Regions from separate parts of the Megalodesulfovibrio gigas DSM 1382 genome, predicted to be linked through region 2. Evidence: predicted binding sites of a transcription regulator. Region 2 holds the regulator's gene; each other region holds the start of a gene.
The links. The regulator sigma-54, encoded in region 2, starts transcription at its own class of promoters, with help from an activator protein. The targets are predictions, from matches to a motif close to CTGGCACGGNNNNTGCTT.
Positions count from the first base shown of each region.

Region 1: the regulator sigma-54 is predicted to act here: its motif matches at 3,147-3,164, upstream of nifH (nitrogenase iron protein).
Region 3: the regulator sigma-54 is predicted to act here: its motif matches at 2,072-2,089, upstream of fliJ (flagellar export protein FliJ).
Region 4: the regulator sigma-54 is predicted to act here: its motif matches at 1,949-1,966, upstream of DGI_RS16975 (VgrG-related protein).

Region 1 is NC_022444.1:1,383,025-1,388,015, forward strand. Features, by position in the region: gene nifD (nitrogenase molybdenum-iron protein alpha chain) at 1-1,415, opposite strand, end outside; gene DGI_RS06060 (P-II family nitrogen regulator) at 1,472-1,852, opposite strand; gene DGI_RS06065 (P-II family nitrogen regulator) at 1,854-2,210, opposite strand; gene nifH (nitrogenase iron protein) at 2,266-3,090, opposite strand; gene DGI_RS06075 (DNA-methyltransferase) at 3,409-4,362, shown strand; gene DGI_RS06080 (hypothetical protein) at 4,380-4,850, opposite strand; gene DGI_RS06085 (helix-turn-helix domain-containing protein) at 4,869-4,991, opposite strand, start outside.
Region 2 is NC_022444.1:2,513,404-2,518,394, forward strand. Features, by position in the region: gene DGI_RS11105 (PTS sugar transporter subunit IIA) at 1-331, opposite strand, end outside; gene rapZ (RNase adapter RapZ) at 350-1,291, opposite strand; gene DGI_RS11115 (PTS sugar transporter subunit IIA) at 1,267-1,716, opposite strand; gene hpf (ribosome hibernation-promoting factor, HPF/YfiA family) at 1,735-2,295, opposite strand; gene rpoN (RNA polymerase factor sigma-54) at 2,353-3,780, opposite strand; gene DGI_RS11130 (KdsC family phosphatase) at 3,970-4,539, opposite strand; gene DGI_RS11135 (CTP synthase) at 4,536-4,991, opposite strand, start outside.
Region 3 is NC_022444.1:1,244,690-1,249,680, reverse strand. Features, by position in the region: gene DGI_RS05580 (hypothetical protein) at 1-770, shown strand, start outside; gene DGI_RS05575 (glycosyltransferase) at 805-2,001, opposite strand; gene fliJ (flagellar export protein FliJ) at 2,153-2,599, shown strand; gene DGI_RS05565 (MotE family protein) at 2,520-3,164, shown strand; gene truA (tRNA pseudouridine(38-40) synthase TruA) at 3,265-4,086, shown strand; gene DGI_RS05555 (flagellin N-terminal helical domain-containing protein) at 4,049-4,876, opposite strand.
Region 4 is NC_022444.1:1,197,940-1,202,930, reverse strand. Features, by position in the region: gene topA (type I DNA topoisomerase) at 1-1,822, opposite strand, end outside; gene DGI_RS16975 (VgrG-related protein) at 2,120-3,364, shown strand; gene DGI_RS05375 (adenylate/guanylate cyclase domain-containing protein) at 3,372-4,739, opposite strand; gene DGI_RS05370 (GNAT family N-acetyltransferase) at 4,816-4,991, opposite strand, start outside.

The DNA of each region.
Region 1 (4,991 bases), 1.1 Mb from region 2:
TCGTCGGCCTCGTACTGGTTGAGGTCGTCGATGACGAGGGATTCCGGCTTCATGTCCGGCATCATGCCGTGGTAGTCCTTGAACTCGAAGCCGCATTCGTCCAGGGCCTTGAGTTCTTCGGCGGACTTGCGGGGCTTGAAGAGTTCCGGATCAGGATGCACATCCAGTTCTTCGATGTTCCGGGAGTCGGCATCCACCTTGATGGACGGGATGACCTTGCGGCCTTCGTAGTCGTCGCGGTGGGCGAACTCGTAGCCTGCGGCCAGGGTGGTCATGCCCATTTCCCGGAACAGGTCCTGGTAGTGGTGGGCGCGGGAGCCGCCCACGAACAGCATGGCCGTCTTGCCTTCGGTGCGGGGCTTGATGTCCTTGAGCGCAGCGTCCACGGCGGGCATTTCTTCGGCGATGACCTGCTCCACCTTGTCTTTGAGCTCCTGGTCGCCAAAGTATTCAGCGATCTTGCGCATGCTCTTGATGGTGCTTTCCACGCCGATGAAGTTCACCTTGATCCAGGGGATCCCGTACTTGATCTCCATCATTTCAGCCACGTAGTTGATGGACCGGTGGCACATGATGCAGTTCAGGTCCGCAGTGTGGGCGCGGGCGAAGTCATCGTATGTGGAGTTGCCCGAGAACGTGGCGTTGATGGTGATGCCGCAGCGGTGCATCAGGTCTTCGATGACAAAGGCGTCGCCGCCGATGTTGTACTCGCCCAGCATGTTGATGCGGTACTTGCCTTCCACCACCGTGTCGGAGGTCCCCACCACGTGGGTGAAGATCTGGTTGTTGGCGATGTGGTGGCCGGCAGACTGGGAGACGCCCTTGTACCCTTCGCACGAGAAGGCGAAGATGTTGATGTCGATGCCCTGGTCGTTGAGTTCCTGCTTCATGTCCCGGGCCACGGCGTTCACGTCGTCGCCGATGAGGCCCACAGGGCAGGTGGCAAAGATGGCCATGGCCTTGGGCTTGAAGAGGGCGTAGGCCTCGCGGATGGCCGCCTTGAGCTTCTTTTCCCCGCCGAAGACGATGTCGTTTTCGTTCATGTCGGTGGAGAAGGCGTAAGGGATGAAGTTCTCGCTGGTTTCGGTGTCCGGGCGGGTCTGGTTGCGCCGGGTGAGCCAGGAGTAGAACCCGCAGCCGATGGGCCCGTGGGTGATGTTCACGATGTCGCGCGTGGGGCCCAGAATAACGCCCTTGCAGCCGGCGTAGGTGCAGCCGCGCATGGTGATGATGCCGGGGATGGTCCGGACGTTGGCTTCAATAAGGGGTGCGTCTTCGCCCTGGAACTCGTTGAGCAGGAACTGCTTGCTCCGCTTGCGGGCCACCTTGGGCGGGTACTTCTTGAGCACATCTTCCTTGAAGGAAGCCAGGCTCTCCGTGGTGATTTCTGCTGGCTTTTTGGACTTGGTCGCCATGATTGTCGTGCTCCCTGTGAAAATCAGTTGCAATCCCGGTACGCGCAGGCCCGGCGCTACATCTCGTCGATGGCTTCGTTGCCCTTTTCACCGGTGCGCACGCGTACTGCGTCGCCCACGGGCATGACGAAGATTTTGCCGTCGCCAGGCTTGCCGGTGATGTTCACCTTCATGATGGTCTTGACCACGGTTTCCACCATGTCTTCCGGCACCACCACGGTGAGCACCCGCTTGGGGTACAGGCGGCCCTTTTCGCCCAGCAGGGCAGCAGCTTCCTCGCTGCCTGCCTTCACGCCGTCCAGGAGGTCTTTGGGGACCAGGCCTTTGCCGCGACCCAGGGCTTCCACTGCGAAGAAGGCGCTCACGCCGGCCTCCGTCAGGGCGCTCTTGGTCTGGTTCATCATGTTCATGCGGATGACCGCCATGATCTCTTTCATGTTACTTGACCTCCTCGATCACCCCGGGCTTCACTTCCTTGATGCCAGAGGAGACCGTGTACACGGAGTCCACCGGGGAGACGAAGATCTTGCCGTCGCCGAAGGCGCCCTTGTCCCCGGTGCGGGCGGCAGCCATGATGGTCTTGATGACGAATTCCACGTCGGACGCAGGCACCACACACATCAGCAGCGTCTTGGGGATTTCATCGTAAGTGATCTCGCCGATCTTGATGCCACGCTGTTTGCCGCGGCCAGCCACGTTGAACTTGGTGACGGCGGGGAAGCCGTTGTCGAGCAGAGAGGCGAGGACGTCGTTGACTTTGTCGGGACGAACAATGGCGCGGACCATGCTGAACATGTGGGGTGCTCCTTGAGTGGTTGGGATCGTGGGTTGGGTGCGTGCCGGTTCGGCCCTAGTTCATGATGCCGTGGTCCACGAGCAGCTTTTCCAGCTCTTCGATGGACAGGGGCTTGGGCACCACGAACATCTGGTTCTGGTCGATCTTGTTGGCCAGGGCGCGGTATTCGTCGGCCTGGGGATGCTCGGGAGAGAATTCAATCACGGTTTTGCGCATCAGTTCGGCGCGCTGCACCTGGTTGTCGCGGGGGACGAAGTGGATCATCTGGGTGCCAAGGCGTTCCGCCAGGGCCAGGATGAGCTTGTCTTCGTTGTCCACCTTACGGCTGTTGCAGATGAGCCCGCCCAGGCGCACGCCGCCGGCATCCGCGTACTTCACGATGCCCTTGCAGATGTTGTTGGCAGCGTACATGGCCATCATTTCGCCGGAAACGACGATGTAGATTTCCTGCGCCTTGCCTTCACGGATGGGCATGGCGAACCCGCCGCACACCACGTCGCCCAGGACGTCATAGAAGGTGTAGTCCAGCTTCTTTTCTTCCTTGAAGGCGCCCAGCTGCTCCAGCAGGTTGATGGAGGTGATGATGCCGCGACCCGCGCAACCCACGCCCGGCTCAGGACCGCCAGATTCGGTGCACAGCGTGTTGGCAAAGCCGGGCAGCACGATATCGTCCAGATCCACATCCTCGCCTTCCTCGCGCAGGGTGTCGAGCACGGTGCGCTGGCTCAGACCGCCAAGCAGCAAACGGGTGGAGTCGGCCTTGGGGTCGCAGCCAACCACCATCACTCGCTTGCCCATTTCCGCCAGGCCGGCCACGGTGTTCTGCGTGGTGGTGGATTTGCCGATGCCGCCCTTACCGTAGATTGCGATCTTCCTCATGACTATGTCCTCCCGTTTTGGATGTCGTCGAGGGATGTATGCAGATGGAGCGGATAAGGCAGGTTTCGTGCCAAAGTAGAATCGCCAAGAAATGATGTTTGATTTTAATATGTTCAACAAAACAATACAAAAATGTCGAGCTGCGCACCCCCATGGGATGCTACCAAATGGTGGGATTCGCCCTACCAAAATGTATTGAGAGGTATTTTCAATGGCAGGGCGGAGGGACTGGGTGCCCCGGGGGCGCTCCGGGCGAAGGCCCTGGGTGGAAGCGCTTCCCTCTGCCGCGCCAGGGCGGGCAGGGCCTACCATCGTCCCATGCACACCGCCACATTTCCCCCGGCGTTCTTCGCCACTGGCCTGGGTTCCATGCACGTCACGGACAGTCTTTCCGCCATGCGCCTGCTCCCGGCGGGCAGCGTGCATCTGGTCTGCACCTCGCCGCCCTTTGCCCTGGGCTGCCCCAAGCCGTACGGCAATCCGGAGGAGTCGCGCTATGTGGAGTGGTTCCGGCCGTTCGCTGCGGAAATTGCCCGGCTGCTTGCCCCGACGGGCTCGTTTGTGCTGGATGTGGGCGCCGGCTGGCAAAAGGGTCGACCCTGTCGCAGCCTGTACCCGTATGAGGTGCTGCTCATGTGCTGTCGCGAGTTGGGACTGCACCTGGCCCAGGAACTGACGTGGTGGAACCCGGCCACCATCGCTTCAGGCTATTGGACAAATCACACCAAGGAGCGGCTCAAGGACGCGGCGCATCATGTGTGGTGGCTGGCCAGGAGCGAGCGGCCCAAGGCGGACGTGGCCCGCGTGCGCTGGCCCTACCGCCGGCACATGCGCGGCCTGCTGCGCAGCGGGCGGCAGGGCCGCAAAAGCCCCAGCGGGCACGATAACCGCTTCTTCCGCAAGGACAACGGCGGCGCCATTCCCCACAACCTCATTGCCCTGGCGCACGAGGGGGGCAGCTCCGCCTATCTCAGGGCCTGCCGCGAGGCCGGCATCGCACCGCACCCGGCCCGGTTCCCCGAGGCCCTGCCGCGGTTCTTTATCCGTATGCTCACTGATCCCGGCGATCTGGTGCTGGATCCCTTTGCCGGCTCCTGCACCACCGGCCGCGCCGCCGAACGCCTGGACCGACGCTGGCTGTGCCTGGACCGCGAGGAGGACTACCTGCGCGGCGGCGTGCTGCGGTTCCAGACACAGGAGCGGACACAGCCACGCCGGACGCGGTATGAAATCTTCCATCCCGAAGCGGGCATCATTCACGAAAAGGAATGAGCAGAGGCAACTGCGCGCTATCTCCCTGCCGTCCCATTCACGCGCAAGACTGCCCCCGCCCCCTGGCCGGCCAGGGCCTTGAGAGCCAGGGAGAGCGTGGCATGGTCTGCGCCCAAGATGGCCTTGGTCTGCTCCACATCGCGAATGGAGGTCCAGGTCTGGCCATCGGACGAGAGGTACAGGCCTTTCGCGGAGATTCGTATGTGTATGTCGCGATGAAACACCAGCTGCCCCGTCACTGGCGCCATGGTCACGGCCGGGGTGTTCACTTCCAGCGTGAGGGGCAGGGACTGGCCCTGCTCCAGCAGCAGAATGCATGGGGTGTCATGTGAAAAGGCCCCTTCCACCTCCTGCAGCATCGCAGGATTGGCCTTGAGTGCAGACAATGTGATGGAGCGAGGCTGTTCGGGTGTGGCATGGTGGCGACCGCCCGCAGCGCAGCCGCAACACAGCACCAGACAGGAACACAGCAAGAGCCGTTGAAACATGGCAACTCCTTGGCACGTTCAATCAGTATCTGGATCGAGGTCGTCGTCCACGAATTCCAAAATGTCCCCAGGTTGGCAGTCCAGGTGCCTGCAGAGGGCTTCCAGGGTGGAAAACCGGATGGCCTTGGCCTTGCCCGTCTT
Region 2 (4,991 bases):
TGAGGAGCATGGGCAGGTTCACGCCGGTCACCACTTCCAGGTCGCACAGGGGTGGTTCCTGCCCCAGGAGGGAGAGGCTCAGGTTGGTGGGAGTGCCGCCGAACATATCCGTCACCAGCAGCACGCCGGGACCTTCGTTGCAGCGAACCACGGCTTCCTTGAGGCGCTCCACAATGGCGTCCACGCTCTGGGTGTTGTCCACGCACAAGGCGGCGCAGCCGGTTTGCGGGCCGAGGATGAATTCCGCCGCATGCAGCAGGTGCGCGCCGTAGTCGGCATGGGTCACCACCACCACGCCGGTGCGGGGCTGGGCTTGGGAGTCCTGAGTCATGCGTTCCCCTGATGTTGGTTAGCCCAGCGCGATGTGCCGGTGCTCAATAGAAACCGGATAGCCGGCAGCCTTGAGCGTGGCGTACAGGGCTTCCGTGACCGCCACGGAACGATGCCGGCCACCGGTGCACCCGATGGCAATGGCAATGCGGTACCGGCCTTCCGCGTCATAGAGCGGCATCAGGTACAGCACAAATTCCTTGAGCCGGTGGAGGAAGGTTTTCCCGGGATCCGTGGCGAGCACATAGTCCACGATGGCGGGGTCCTTTCCTGTCAACGGGCGCAATTCCTCCACAAAATACGGGTTGGGGAGGAAGCGCAGGTCGAACATCAAGTCGGCCTCCGAGGGCGGGCCGTATTTGAAGCCAAAGGTGATGAGGTGGATGGTCAGGGCCTTGCCGTTCTGGTCCAGCGCGCCCCACTTGTCCTTGATGACGCGCCGCAGATCGTGCACGGAATGGTCGGAGGTGTCCACCACCAGGTCGGCCAGGGTACGCAGGGGCTGCAGGGCTTCGACTTCTGTTTCGATGGCCTGTTCCAGGCCCATGCCGCAGGTTTCTTCCCCGGTGCAGAGCAGTTGCAGCACGGGGTGCGGCCGCCGGGTGGCGGCGTAGCGCCGCATGAGCACCGGGGTGCGGGCTTCCAGAAAGAGGACCTGGGGGCTGGCCCCCAGGCCCTTCATTTCTTCCATCACCGCCATCCAGGCATTGGCGATGCTTTCCTTGCTCTCAACATTGCGCACATCCACGCCCAGGGCCAGGCCGCGGAACTGCCGGCGGGTTTCGCCGATGAAGAGTCCGGCCAGCTTGGGCGCCAGGCTGGGCGGGATGCCGTCCACGGTAAAAAACCGCAGATCTTCAAACACGCCCAGGGCGGTGGATTTGCCAGCTCCCGACAGGCCACAGACAATGACCAGGGGGAACGTGGCGGACGACGCTATGTTCTCGCAAGCAGTTTCCACAGACTCTCCTTATCCGGCGTGCTCAGAAAATCGCGCCGGAAGGCTTCATCCTTGAGCAGGCGGGAGATGTGAGCCAGAATGCGCAAATGCATGCCGGCCACCTGCTCCGGTGCAAGGACCAGAAAGAAGATGGTGCAGCGTTTGAGATCCAGGGCCTCGAAGTCCACGCCATCCTTACTGCGGCCCACCACCAACACAATCTTGTCCAGTTCCGCCAGCTTGCCGTGCGGAATGGCAATGCCGTCGCCAATGCCGGTGGTGCCCAGATATTCGCGCTCCAGCAGCACCTGCAGGGCTTTTTTGACGTCGAATCCGGGCAGCACATCTGCCACCGGGGTGATGAGCTCCTGCAACACAGCCGGCTTGGCGGTTGCGTGCAGGTCGGGCAGCACCAGCCGCGGGTCGAGGTATTCCTCCAGTTTCATACCGCTGCTCTAATCTCCCTACAGGCCAGGATCAATGAGGCCGAAGTCGCCGTTTCTGCGCCGGTAGAGCACATTCACGCGGCTGGTATCCGAATCCTGGAACACGAGGAACTGTTCCTGGGCATTTTCCAGCTGTTCGGCAGCTTCGTCGATGCTCATGGGCTTGGGCTCAAAGTGGTCCGAGTCCACAATGCTGCGCTCGCGACCGCCGGAGGGCGTGGCGCTGAACTGGAACACTTCCGTGCGCACGGTGCGGCCGCTGGCAGAAACGTCCCCACCCTTGCGCTTGTCCTTGCTCTTTTCGCGGTGCTTGCGCATCTGGGCGTCGAGCTTGTCCAGGATGAGGTCCACGGTCTGGTACATGTCTTCGCTGGACTCGGAGGCGGAGAGGTGCAGGCCATCGCCCACGAGCTTCACTTCGGCCATGTGACGCTGTTTTTCCACGCTCAGGGCGACTTGCAGCTCCGCAGTGGCGTCGGTGCGCTCAAGGTATTTGGTGAGCTTCTCAAAGCGACGATGCGCATACTGCTTGAGGTGCTCGGACGGCTCAAAGTTCTTGAACGTAAAGGTAATTTGCATAGGCGCTCCCGGTCGGTGCGCCGCCGCGCCGCTATAAGCGTCGGGCGGGGTTTAGGATCAGAACATTTCCCGTCGCTTGGACGAGGAAGGGATGTCCAGGGCCATACGGTACTTGGCCACTGTACGGCGGGCGATGTTTACATGCAACGTCTCTTTGAGGATTTCTGCAATGCGCTCGTCGGAAAGGGGCGCCTTGACATCCTCGGCACTGATGTGCCGCTTGATGAGGGCCTTGACGCTCTCCGAACCCACCTGGGTGCCATCGTCCAGTTCCAGAGCGCTGTTGAAGAAAAATTTCAACTCAAAGGTGCCGTGGGGGGTGGCCATGTATTTGCTGGTGGTAATGCGGGAGACCGTGGATTCATGCATGCCGATATCTTCAGCAATATCCTTGAGAATCAACGGTTTAAGCTGCGTAACACCGTGTTCAAAGAACTCCCGCTGGTATTTGACCACGCTCTCCGCCACCTTGAAGAGCGTACGCTGACGCTGGTAGAGACTTTTCATCAGCCACTGGGCGGAACGCATTTTTTCCTGCAGGTAATCACGTTCCTTTTCGCTTCTGGAGGGCAGCTCCCCATAGGCTGTGGACAGCTCCAACCGGGGCAGGCCTTCCTCGTTGAGCAGCACCACCCACTCGTCGCCGAGCTTGTAGACAAAGACATCCGGGCTGACGTAGCTGGGCTCGCCCGATCCGAAGCTCGCGCCGGGCATGGGATCCAGCCCCTGGATAACCTCCAGGTACTCTCGCAATTCTTCCAGGGAAATCTTGAATTTGCGCGCAAGAGGCTTGTAGCGCTTTTTTTCCAGATCTTCCAGATGCTCCCGGACCAGCCCCACGAGGATGGGGTCCGTATCCATTTTGTACAATTCCAGCTGCAGCAACAGGCATTCCTGCGGCGTGCGGGCTGCCACGCCCACAGGGTCCAGGCGCTGCACCTTGTACAGCACGGCCTCCACCTCGTCCACGGTGGCGCTGGTCATGGCGGCCAGCTCCTCGGCGGTGGCCTGAAGATAGCCGGAGGACCCGAGATTGCCGATAATGGCATCCCCTATCTCCAGCTCCCGCGGCGTGGCGCAGGAGAGCCGCAACTGCCATTCCAGGTGCCCTTCCAGGCTGTGGCTGGAGGTGAGACGAGCCTCAAACGAGAGGCCGTCCTCGGGAATTTCCGTTTCGCGCGGGTTCATCTGGCGCGTGGTGGAGGCGAAGTCGCCGATGTAATCTTCCCAATCCGCACTCTTGAGCATGTCCCGTTCGGTGACGGCGTCACGCTCCTGGCCCACGGGGGCGGCATCCTGACAGGCCTGCTCCGGCGTGGCTTCCTGGGCTGATTCTTCCAGAAACGGATTTTCCAACAGCTCCTGCTGGACGGTCTCCAGCAGCTCTATTCTGGAAAGCTGCAACAGCTTGATGGCTTGCTGCAACTGGGGGGTCATCACCAGTTGCTGGCTCAGCTTGAGGGATTGTCTGAGTTCCAGGGCCATGTTTCAGCTGCGCTCCATGAGCAAAGAATCACAAGATTGACAAGACAGCGGCTGCAACCTGCATCCTAACGTCTTGGACGGTTTAAGTAATGCCACAGAAGCACGACCCTTGCAATAGATGGTGGGATGGCGGAACATATCCAGACATGTCAAGGGGGAAGCGCGAGGATGCGCGGGCCGGCAGGGAGGTTATCGCTCCTTATGAATAAAGCTTGCCACGGCCTTGTCCAGCCGGCCCTGGGCCTGGAGGATAAACCGGATGGCTTCCCGTGCTGCGCCGCGGCCGCCGGGTCGCCGGCCAATCCACAGCGCCTGGCGCAGACATTCCGGCTGGGCGTCGGCCACAGCCATGGGCAGGCCCACGCGCTGCATCACGGCCAGGTCTACCCAGTCGTCTCCCAGGTAGGCCGCCTGCGGCCAGTCCAGCCCGTAGCGGTCCAGGGCCAGTTGCAGGGCTTCCACCTTGTGGCGATGGCCGGGATAGTATTCCTCCACCCCCAGCTCGTGCACCCGCCGGGCCACCACCGGAGAATCCAGCCCGCTGATGACGGCGATATGCAGCCCCTGGGCCTGGGCGGCCTTCATGCCCAGGCCGTCCTGGGCGTGGAAAGCCTTGCCCACGGGACCAGCCTCCTCGTACAGCAGCCGGCCGTCGGTCAGCACGCCGTCCACATCCAGCACCAGCAGCCGCACATGCCTCGCCGCGCCCAGGGCTCGGGCGCGGCGGATGGCGGGATTGCCGTGGAGAACGGGCCTCATGCCTTGCCCGTTGCCGCGGTCTTGGCGGCCTGGGCAGCCTTGGCGGCCTTGATGAATTCCCGGAACAGCGGATGCGGCCGCATGGGACCGGACTGGAATTCCGGATGGAACTGGCAGCCCAGAAACCAGGGATGGTCCGGCAGTTCCACAATTTCCACCAGTTGCTTGTCCGGGGAGAGGCCGGAGAACACCAGGCCCATTTCCTCGCACATTTCCTTGTAGGTCTGATTGAATTCGTAGCGATGGCGGTGGCGTTCCTGGATTTCGTCCTTGCCGTAGGCCGCATGCGCCTTGGTGTCCGACGCCAGCACGCAAGGGTATGCGCCCAGGCGCATGGTGCCGCCCAGGTCCGTATCCTTGCCGCGCACCTCCACCTTCTGGGTGCGGTAGTCGAACCATTCCTTCATCAGGTAAATGACCGGATGCTGCGTGAGGGGATTGAACTCCTGGGA
Region 3 (4,991 bases), 1.3 Mb from region 2:
TGGCCACGGACTCCCTGACCCTGCACTCCACGCCGCTGTTTGTGCGGGATCTGGAAGAGACGCACCCCCACCACCCCGTGATGCGCGCCGTGCATGCCGACGCGGGCACGTGGTTCGTGGTGTCCGATGACCTGCGCGCCTCGGAGATGGGCGGCGAATCCTTCGACTGCATCCCGTACAAGGAAGGCTTCCGCTCCCGCCTGGCCTTCATTCTCCGGGAAGCCAACGGCGATCCCTTCGGCCTCATCATGCTGTACTCGCGCCGGCTGCACTATTTCGACAAGTACCAGACCACATTTCTGGCGGATTGCGCACGCATCGTCTCCCTGACCGTGGGCCGACGCCAGCAAGCCGGCCGCAACGCCCTGGCCAAGGCTGCCGGCGGCATGGCCCACGTGGGCAACAACGCCCTGGCCATCCTCAAGGATTCCGTTGGGTTGATGATGGACGAAGCCGCGCTGCTCAAAAAAGCCCGCAAGGAAGCCATCGACGCGGCAGACGCCGCCCTGACCTCCGCAGCCCCCAGCAATGTGCCTGCCGCGTTTTATCGGGCCGTGGAACGGCTGCTCGCCATCACCGAATCCATGGATCTGGACCGCCACGCGCGGCACCTGCAACAGATCAACGCCGCGGCGGATCGTCTGACCGGGGCCATCATCACGCTGGAGCACTCGGTCGAAAATCCCCGGTTTGCGCCCTTCACCCTGGGGCAGGAGTTTCTGGATCTGGACCCCGTGCTGCCCCCGCCGCCCTGTTGCAAAAAGGGGTAGCGCACGCTACGTTGGAAGATCCCCGACCAGATGGTTACCCTACAATCCGCTCCACCCGGCCGCCGCGCCCGACCACATAGGCCCGATGCCGCCAGCGCATGGTGCGGGTGGCGGCGGAACGCAGAAAACACCAGCAGGCCAGAGGCAGCGCCAAGCCGCAGGCCACACACCAGGGCCAGACCGGGGGCCGCATGGGCAGCAGGCCGGCCAGGGCGCGGATGACCAGCAGCAGACCGGCCAGAAATCCCAGCGCCGGCACGCCAAGGGCCGCCGGGACCGCGCCAAGCAGCACGCCCGCCCCTCCCAGCACGGCAGTGCAGAGAATGCCCGTCAGCACGAAAAGGCCCAGGCCGATGCCCACCCAGGTGCCGGGCATGATGAACCGCGGATAGGCCAGTTGTCGGGTGAGCCAGGCTGTCCAGCCGCTCCAGGACTGCGCCAGCGGCGTGAGCAGACAGGCGGCCGGCGCAAAGGCCAGGGGCTCGCGGCGCTGCACCAGCCGCGCCGCCAGGGACACGTCGTCCACCACATTCTCCCCCCACAGGGCAGCCACTCGCAGGTCGTCGAAGGCGGCGCGGGTCATGGCCATGGCTCCGCCCCAGGGCTGGCGCAGCCGCGGCACGGTCTGGAAGGCGTGCAGCGCCAGCACCACCACGGCCTGGCCCAGCGTGCCCAGGCGGGCATCTTCCGGGACCACCAGATGGTACCCCGCAGCCACCCGGGCACGCCCGCACAGCAGGGGTTCCAGCAGACTGGCCAGAAAATTCGGCGCCGCCGTGTGGGAGGCGTCGCAGAAGGCGAAGACCCGCACGGTGTCGTCCACCGTGGCCAGGGCGGCGAGCTGGTTATGGGTCTTCTGGCCGCAGACCTGGGCCGGGCCGGCCAGCACGTGCCGGGCGTGGGGATGCTCCCGACTGAGCCGCCGGGCCAGGGCCGTGGCGGGATCGGCCTCGTCCTGGGTGACGAATACCACTTCATGCTCCGGGTAGTCCTGGGCCAGCAGGGAGGCCAGGGCCGGCGCCATGTGCGGAGACTCTCCGGTCATGGGGACGACAAGCGTCGCACGGGGCGGCCGGCGTGCGGGCCAGGCCGGCAGATGCCTGGCCGCCCGGGCCGGATGGCCTGCGGGAACCGTCAGGCGGCCCAGCAGCCAGATCCCGGCCAGCACGGCCAGGGCCAGGCCGAACACCAGCATCGCAACTCCCCACCACGTCAACATCCAGACATGCATAGGCGCCTCCTGACTGCCGTGAGTACGGCATTCCCCCTGCCAACTCAAGCCGTTGCCCATCGCCTGCCCCTTGGCCCGGCCCTTGCTACGATCCCGTGTCAGGTTCTGCAACCCGCCTCGGCGCAACCGCCGGGCACTGGAGCACATCGCCGTGGCCCCATTTCGGTTTTCACTGCAACGCGTGCTGGACATCCGCCAGCAGCAGGAGGAGCAGGCCCGGCTGGAGGTCGCCCAGGCCCAGACCCGCTATCAGCGTCAGGTGGCGGTGACCGAGGCCACCAGAACCAGGTTGACCGATCACAAGGAAGCCTGGCTCAAGCAGTGCCAACAGGGCGTCAACAAACATGAATTCTGGTTGAATAGAACCTATGCCGTAAGCCTGGAACGCGATGTGCAAGCAGCCGAAGCAGAAATGCTTCAACTCGCCAGGGAGCTCAACGCAAAACGACGCGTGCTCGTTGAACGGGCCAAGGCCACAAAGCTATTGGAAAAACTGAAACTCCGGCAGGGAATGCGCCATGCGGAAGAAGAACAGCTCCAGGAACGCAAGCAGCTCGACGAAACAGCAACCATCCGGTACCGGCCAGCGGATTTCTAAGGTCATTCATCTGCTGTTGCTGGCCACCGTGGCCAAAACCGCCGTGCTCGGCAGCATGCTGGTGCCAACCGCCCCGCCCACCTCGGAGCCTGTTTCGGCTGTGGGCGTCCGGGCCAGCATCTCCCACGAATTCATCGCCCCGGCCTTTGCCCAGCAGCCGCAGCAACCTGCCGCGCAATCCGCAGGGGAGCAGCAGGCCGATGCCATGGCCGGCCTGCGGGAACGCCGCGAGGAGCTGGAACGCCGCGAGCTGGCCCTGAAAACCCTGGAGCAGCAGCTCGATGCCAAGCTGGCCCAGCTGCAGGAAATGCAGGGCAAAGTTGAGCAGATGCTCGCCGAAGCCAAGGAAACCCGCGACGCCAAGCTGCGCCACCTCATCGACGTGTACACCAACATGAAGGCCAAGCAGGCCGCCGCCGTCATCGAAACCCTCAATGAAGACATCGCCGTCAAAATTTTGGCTGGCATGCGCGGCAGGCAGGCTGGCGAAATCCTGACCTATGTGCAGGCGGAAAAGGCGGCCAAACTCTCCGAGCAGTTGACCAGGATGCAGGTGCCGTTCTAGAGTGCATTTTCGTTGAAGCAAGAGATGTTCGGGAGGGGAAGCCGCTTGCAAAAGTGGCTCCCCTCGAACTTTTTTGTGCAGCCTCAATCCCCCACGCTGTATGGAACAGGAAACCCGCCGACTCAAACTCACCCTGGCCTACAACGGCGCCAGGTTTCAAGGCTGGCAGCTGCAGGCGCCCACCCTGCACGGCAAGCCGCAGCGCACCATACAGGGCGCACTGGAAGACGCGGTGCAGACGGTGTGCGAAACCCACCTTCGCGTCCACGGCTCCAGCCGCACCGATGCCGGCGTGCACGCCCTGGGGCAGGTCTGCCATCTGGACATCCCGGCCGGCAAATGGCGTGTGGATTGGCAACAGGCCCTGAACGGCCTGCTGCCCCGCGAAGTGCAGGTGCTGGATGCCGCCTGGGTGGACCGGGCCTTTCACGCCCGGTTCGATGCCATCTCCAAGCGCTACGCCTACCGCTTCTGGCTCTCGCGACGCTATGTGCTGCCCCAGCGCCGGCCCTACGTCTGGACCACCGATCCCCTGGACCCGGCGCGCATGGACGCCGCGGCCCGGCATTTTGTGGGCGAGCACGACTTTGCCGCCTTCACCAACGCCGGCAGCGACATCAAGGGCACCGTGCGCACGGTGACGCGGCTGGAGCGCGCACCAGTCTGTTGCAACCACGAGCTGGAGCACGTCTGGCACATCGAAGCCACGGGATTTCTGAAACAAATGGTGCGCAACATCATGGGATGCCTGCGGGAGGTCGGCCGCGGCAAGCTGGATCCGGACGCCGTGCCCGAACTGCTGGCCGGCCGGGAGCGGACCAAGGCCCCCTGCTGCGCCCCGGCCCAGGGCCTGACCCTGGAAGAAATCTTCTTCCGCCAGCCCCTCAGCTCGACTGATCCAGCAGCGACCCCGAATCCTTGAGCACCAGATCCAGCAAGAGATCCGACACCGTGGCCGTGGGCGTCTGCCTGCGGGCCTCCACGGCCTGGTCCAGCAATCCGGACTGGGACTTGAGCCGCTCGGCCTGGTAGGTCAGGCTCTCCTGGCGGGAGGCGTACATGTCCTGGACGGCGCTCACCTCGGAATGCAGGCTGCTCAGCAGGGCATTTTGATCGGCCCGGGTGGTGTCGTTGGCCAGGTCGGCTCCCGAGAGTCCGGCAAAATTCAGGCTGTCGACCGCCTGAAACTGGACGTTGAAGCCGCCATTCTTGAACGCCTGGACATGCACCGCACCGCTGGAGCTGATCTGCTCGGTGCCCCATTGGGTGCTGTCCAGCATGTGGATGCCATTGTACTCGGTATTGCTGATGTAGCCGAGCACCTTGGTCTTCAGGTCGTTGTAATTGTCCCTGACGATGGTGCTGGTCTTGTCCAGCGCGCCCGAGTTGATGTCTGCAATAATGCCCTGCATCTCCTCCAGCGCGCTCTGGATGCCCGCCACGCCCTCCTCGGCGATGCCGACCATGGAGGCCGCCTCGGTGACGTTGCGCGAATTCTGCATGGTGGTGCGGGAATCGGCGCGCAAGCTGCCGGTGATGGCTTCGTCATACGGATTGGTGAGGGGCTGCACGGGCTGCCGGGACAGGACCATATCCCGCAGGGAGCGGCCCACCGACCCGTTCTGGAACAGCGCGTTGGTCAACAGATCCTGCTGCAGCATCTGCAGGGACGTGTCGTAGATAAGATACTGTTCCGCTTTGGAGAGAGCCATATCCGACTCCATGCAAGGATTTAAGATGCTGGCTGTACGGACCATATCGGCCAAGAAGCGACTGTTCTTTAGGGTGCGCTGCAAAAATATTCGGAGGGAAGCCCTGCGCTGGCGA
Region 4 (4,991 bases), 1.3 Mb from region 2:
AGTTTTTTGTGTTGGAACAGTCAGGATAGCCCGTGCAGGCCAGAAACGGCCCGGCCTTGCCGAATTTCACCACCAGGGGCTTGCCGCACTGCTCGCAGATGAGCCCGGTTTCCAGCCCGGCCTTGACGCTCTGCATCTGCTTTTCGGCATCCTTGAGGGTGGCGTAAAAGCCGCCGGCAAACTGCTTGAGCAGGTCCACCCAGTTGGCATCGCCGTCGGCCACCTTGTCCAGGCGTTCTTCCATGCCGGCGGTGAAGTCCACATCCATCAGTTCCTTGAAATGCTCGGCCAGCAGATCGCTCACGGTTTCGCCCAGGTCCGTGGGGGCAAAGAGCTTCTTGTCCAGGCGGCAGTAGTCGCGGTCCAGAAGGGTGGAGATGATGGCGGCATAGGTGGAGGGCCGGCCGATGCCCTTTTCTTCCAGCTCGCGCACCAGGGAGGCTTCGGAGAAACGCGGCGGCGGCTGCGTGAATTTCTGCTCGCCCTGGAGCTTGACCAAGGCCAGCGCCTGGCCGGATTCCAGTTTGGGCAGCTCCTGGGTGGCGTCCGACTCGCGGGTGACGATCAGAAAGCCCGGGAAGAGCAGTCGCTCGCCCTTGGCCTTCCATTCCGTGTCTGCCGCGGCCACCAGCACGGTGGTGTCCCAGAAGCGCGCCGCAGCCATCTGCGAGGCCACGAAGCGTTCCCAGATGAGTTTGTAGAGGTGATATTGATCGCTGGGCAGGTCGCCCTTGAGGGAGTCCGGCCGGATGGTCAGGTCAACCGGGCGGATGGCCTCGTGGGCGTCCTGGGCGCCGCCCTTGGTCTTGAAGTGGCGGGGCTGGGGCGGATAGTATTCCGGCCCGAAGGCCTCGGTGATGAAGGCCTTGGCTGCGTCCCGGGCATCGTCGCTGATGCGTACGCTGTCGGTACGCATATAGGTGATGAGGGCCTGGGCGCCGCGCTCGCCAAGGTCCACGCCTTCGTACAGCCGCTGGGCCGTGCTCATGGTCTTCTTGGCTGGATACCCCAGCCGCTGGTTGGCGGCCTGCTGCAAGGTGGAGGTGATGAACGGCGGCGGCGGCGTGCGGGAGCGTTCCTTCTCCGTGACGTCCGAGACCGTGAACGAGGCCGCCTTCACCTTCTTTTCCAGGGCCGTGGCTTCGTCCTTGGAGCCGATCCTGGCCTTCTTGCCGCCAATCTTGGTCAATTCCGTGGTGAACTGGGGCGCGTCGGCATTTTGACCGGCAGCCAGCAGGGCCTTGAAGACCCAATACTCCTCCGGCACAAAGGCGCGGCGTTCCTTCTCACGGTCCACCACCAGCCGCAGGGCCACGCTCTGCACCCGGCCGGCGGAAATGCCGCGCTTGACCTTGCTCCACAGCAGCGGGGAAATCTTGTAGCCCACCAGACGGTCCAGAATGCGCCGCGCCTGCTGGGATTCAAAGAGTTTTGTGTTTATTTCGCGTGGATGCTCCAACGCTTCCTTGACTGCCCGGGGGGTAATCTCGTTGAACTGGATGCGCTGGATGTTGGGATTCTTGGCCTTGATGAGCTCGGCCACATGAAAGGCGATGGCCTCTCCTTCGCGGTCCGGGTCCGGGGCGAGGAACACCAGACGAGACTTGGCGGCCTGGCTCTTGAGTTTGTTGACGACCTTCTCCTTGCCGTCAATCACTTCATATTCCGGGAGAAAGTCGTTGCCTTCATCCACTCCCAGGCGGCGCGAGGGCAGGTCGCGCACGTGACCGACGCTGGCCTCCACTTCGTAGTTGGAGCCCAGGAACTTCTTGATGGTCTTCACCTTGGCCGGCGATTCGACGATGATGAGGTCTTTTGCCATGCGCAGGTAGATACGCACCGCCCCCTGCCTTGGCAAGTGATGCCTCGCCGCGGCGGAGCAGGCCCGGCTCTGGGACTCTGGAGAAAATGCAGAGCATCCTTCTTGTTTGATTCCATCTCATGCCTTTTGGCGCATTCGTTGCTTATCTCCTTCGCAGACGCCACGAGCGGTGGCGGTCCCCGTGTTTTTTTGCGGGCGACGTTTCGGATTCCGGCAGGCCGCCCCGGGCCAATCCGGACAGGATGTACAACTTTGTTTTGAAATGATGCATGATTATATTGACTGGAGGGATGCCGCATGATCCAGAACCTCGCCGCGTTGTCGCAGACGAGAACAGGAACCTCAGCCACGTCGGCGGAAGACGCGCGGCTGCGCCGTCGGATCACTGACGCCGTGTTCTCCAGCGGGGCCCAGAAATCCTGGGCCGAGAACCAGGCCAGCCGGCACGGTCTCTCCTTTGCCGACAAACTGTTCGGCTACAGTCAGGCCACCACCACGTCCACGGCGCAAGGGGACGCCATAGACGCCATCAAGTCCCCTTCCACCCGGCTGGACCGCAAGGCCCTCACCGTGGTGGCCCAGTTGCAGGAAGAATATGGGGACAACAAGCACGCCCTGCGCAAGCCGGTGAATCGGCCCGAGGGCGCAGCCAAAGACCTGCCCAACACCCATGTGTCCGGCATCCCCAAATCTGATACGCCACAGCCCCGCACGCGTGCCGCAGCGGCCCCGAAGGAGGAGGCCAAGGCCCTCCACTCCAACGACGGGCTGGTGCGCGGCTCGGTGCAGCGGTCCTACCGCAGTTCCCCCAGCTACGAGGCCCTGGCCCGGGAGCACAAGGAACTGCTGCAGGAGCGGATCAACGGCTTGAAGGAAGACAGTTTTCTGGAGGAGGATCCCCTGGAGCTGGGCGGCCTGGCCGCGCAGTTTGAATCCGGCCCCGAGGGCGTGGCGGCCATCGGCTATGACCGCGTGGGCGGCACCTCCTACGGCAAATACCAGATTTCTTCGCGTGCCGGCACCATGAGCCGGTTCATCGCCTACCTGCGCGAGGAAGAACCGGACTGGGCCAATCGTTTGACAGCCAGTGGCAAAGCCAACACCCGCGGCCGCCGCGGCGCCATGCCGGACACCTGGAAGGCCATCGCCAAGGAGAATCCGGCCCGGTTCGAGGCCCTGCAGGACGATTTCATCCTGCGCACCAACTACCACCCGGCCCGGGAGGCCATCATGGAGGCCACCAAGGTCGATGTCTCCAGTTGTTCCCCGGTGCTGCAGGACGTGCTCCACTCCACGGCCGTGCAGCATGGCCCGGGCGGCGCGTCCCGCATTTTCATCAGCGCCTTGCAGCGCACCGGAGCCACGCCGGACAAGGTGGCCGAAGAAAAGCTCATCGAGGAGATTTACCGCACCCGCAAGCGCAATTTCGGTTCGTCATCCTGGCGGGTGCGCCGGGCCGTGGCCGAGCGCCTGACCACGGAAAAGGACATGGCCATCGATCTGCTCAAGCAGGGGGCCATGCTGGCGGACAAGGACGCCTGACCCCTGTTCAGGCTCCGGCGTCTGCGTCCGTGGCGGCGGCCCACTGGGCTGCCAAAGCCCTGGCTCGTTGCGAATCGATCTGCCAGCCTTTCACCGGCGCCTGTTGCCCTTTGACGGCCTCCGGCTCCAGGGTGCGCGGCTGGGCCTGCAGGGCGGCATAAAACGCCTCGTTGCGCTGCGTGAGCTCCCAGGCCATGACCTGGCTGAAGAGCACGCCATCCACATCGCATTGTTTTTCCAGACGCGAGGCAAGGTTGATGGTGTCTCCCACGAAGGAGATTTCCAGCTCGTCCTCGCCGATGTTCAGCACCCAGATGCGGCCGGCGTCTATGCCCACGCGCGTGCCCGTCTCCACCACAAGGTTCATGCGTTCGGCCAGCCCGCCGAAGATGGTGTCGCCCAGGGCGATCATCTCCACCCCAAAGCGCACGGCGTTTTCAAAGGCTGCGTCGTCTGGCTGGGGATAGTTGAAGACCGCCAGCACTGAATCGCCGATGAACTTGTCCAGCACGCCGCCGCGCTCGCGCAGCAGTTCCCTGGCCCGCTTGTAATACTGGTAGAGATGCTCGTTGAGGATTTCCATGTCCGCAACCTTGACCAGCCGCGAGAAATTCTTGATGTCCGTAAAGACCACCACCACCTTGTCCAGACTTTGGCCAAAGTGGAAGAATTCCTCCTGACTTGTGCCGGAACGGGCGAAGGCTGCAGCCACCTGCGGCGGCATTTTGCGCACAATGGCCAGACGGGAGGCGTCCAGCTCCAGGACGCTTTGTTCCTCGTCGCGCAGGATGCGGGACACGCGGGCGCTTTTGGCGGCCACGGCCGGGGGCAGCGGCTGGTCCGGGCTTGTCCCCCGGGACCAGCCTGGTCGGGGAAGCAGCGGGGTCGAAGGAATGGCCTGGAGGGGGTGGGCCAGGGCGGCAGGGGCGTCGAATCCGGCTTCCAGATTCGAGGCCAGATGCGCTGTCCTGAGTTTTTCCGCCGCCGCCGGGGAGGTGATGGCCTTGGCGTCCGGCTCTGTCACCCCGATGTCGCGGGCGAACTGCTCCACCGTCTGCCAGGAGAGGATGGGCGCGATCTGCCGGTAATGCTGGCGAAACAGCGCTTCCTCATACGGATTCGGATGGTACGGCGTCAGCATGACGAAGCGGCGCAGGGGCAGCTGCGCGGCGCGGAGCTTTTCGGCCATGAGGTTGAACATGGCCGTGGGCACCTTGGAGCGGATGTCTACGGCGGTGAGGCCGTATTCCGGGTCATCATACAAATAATTGATGGAGTTTTGCAGGGCGAGGGGAATCCTGCGCATGGTCTTGCCCATGAGCGACAGCAGTGAGCCCACAGAGCTTTGCAAGGCGACATAATTGGAAATGGACACGGGCCAGATCCTGGTTTGCGTGGCGATTTCGCAAGCATATCGCAGTGCCGCCGGCAGGGCAAGGCCGGTTGGCCAATCAGGTGGCCTGCGTGTGCCGGGTGCGCACCAACTGCACGCGTCGTGGGGTGAACCCGAAGCGCTCGTACCAGTGCAGGGCACGGTCGTTCCCCGAGACCACAGCCACGGTGACGGGCGCGGCGTCCTGCTGTTCCAGCCAGTCCAGGGCATGACGCATGAGCACTTCCCCAAGCC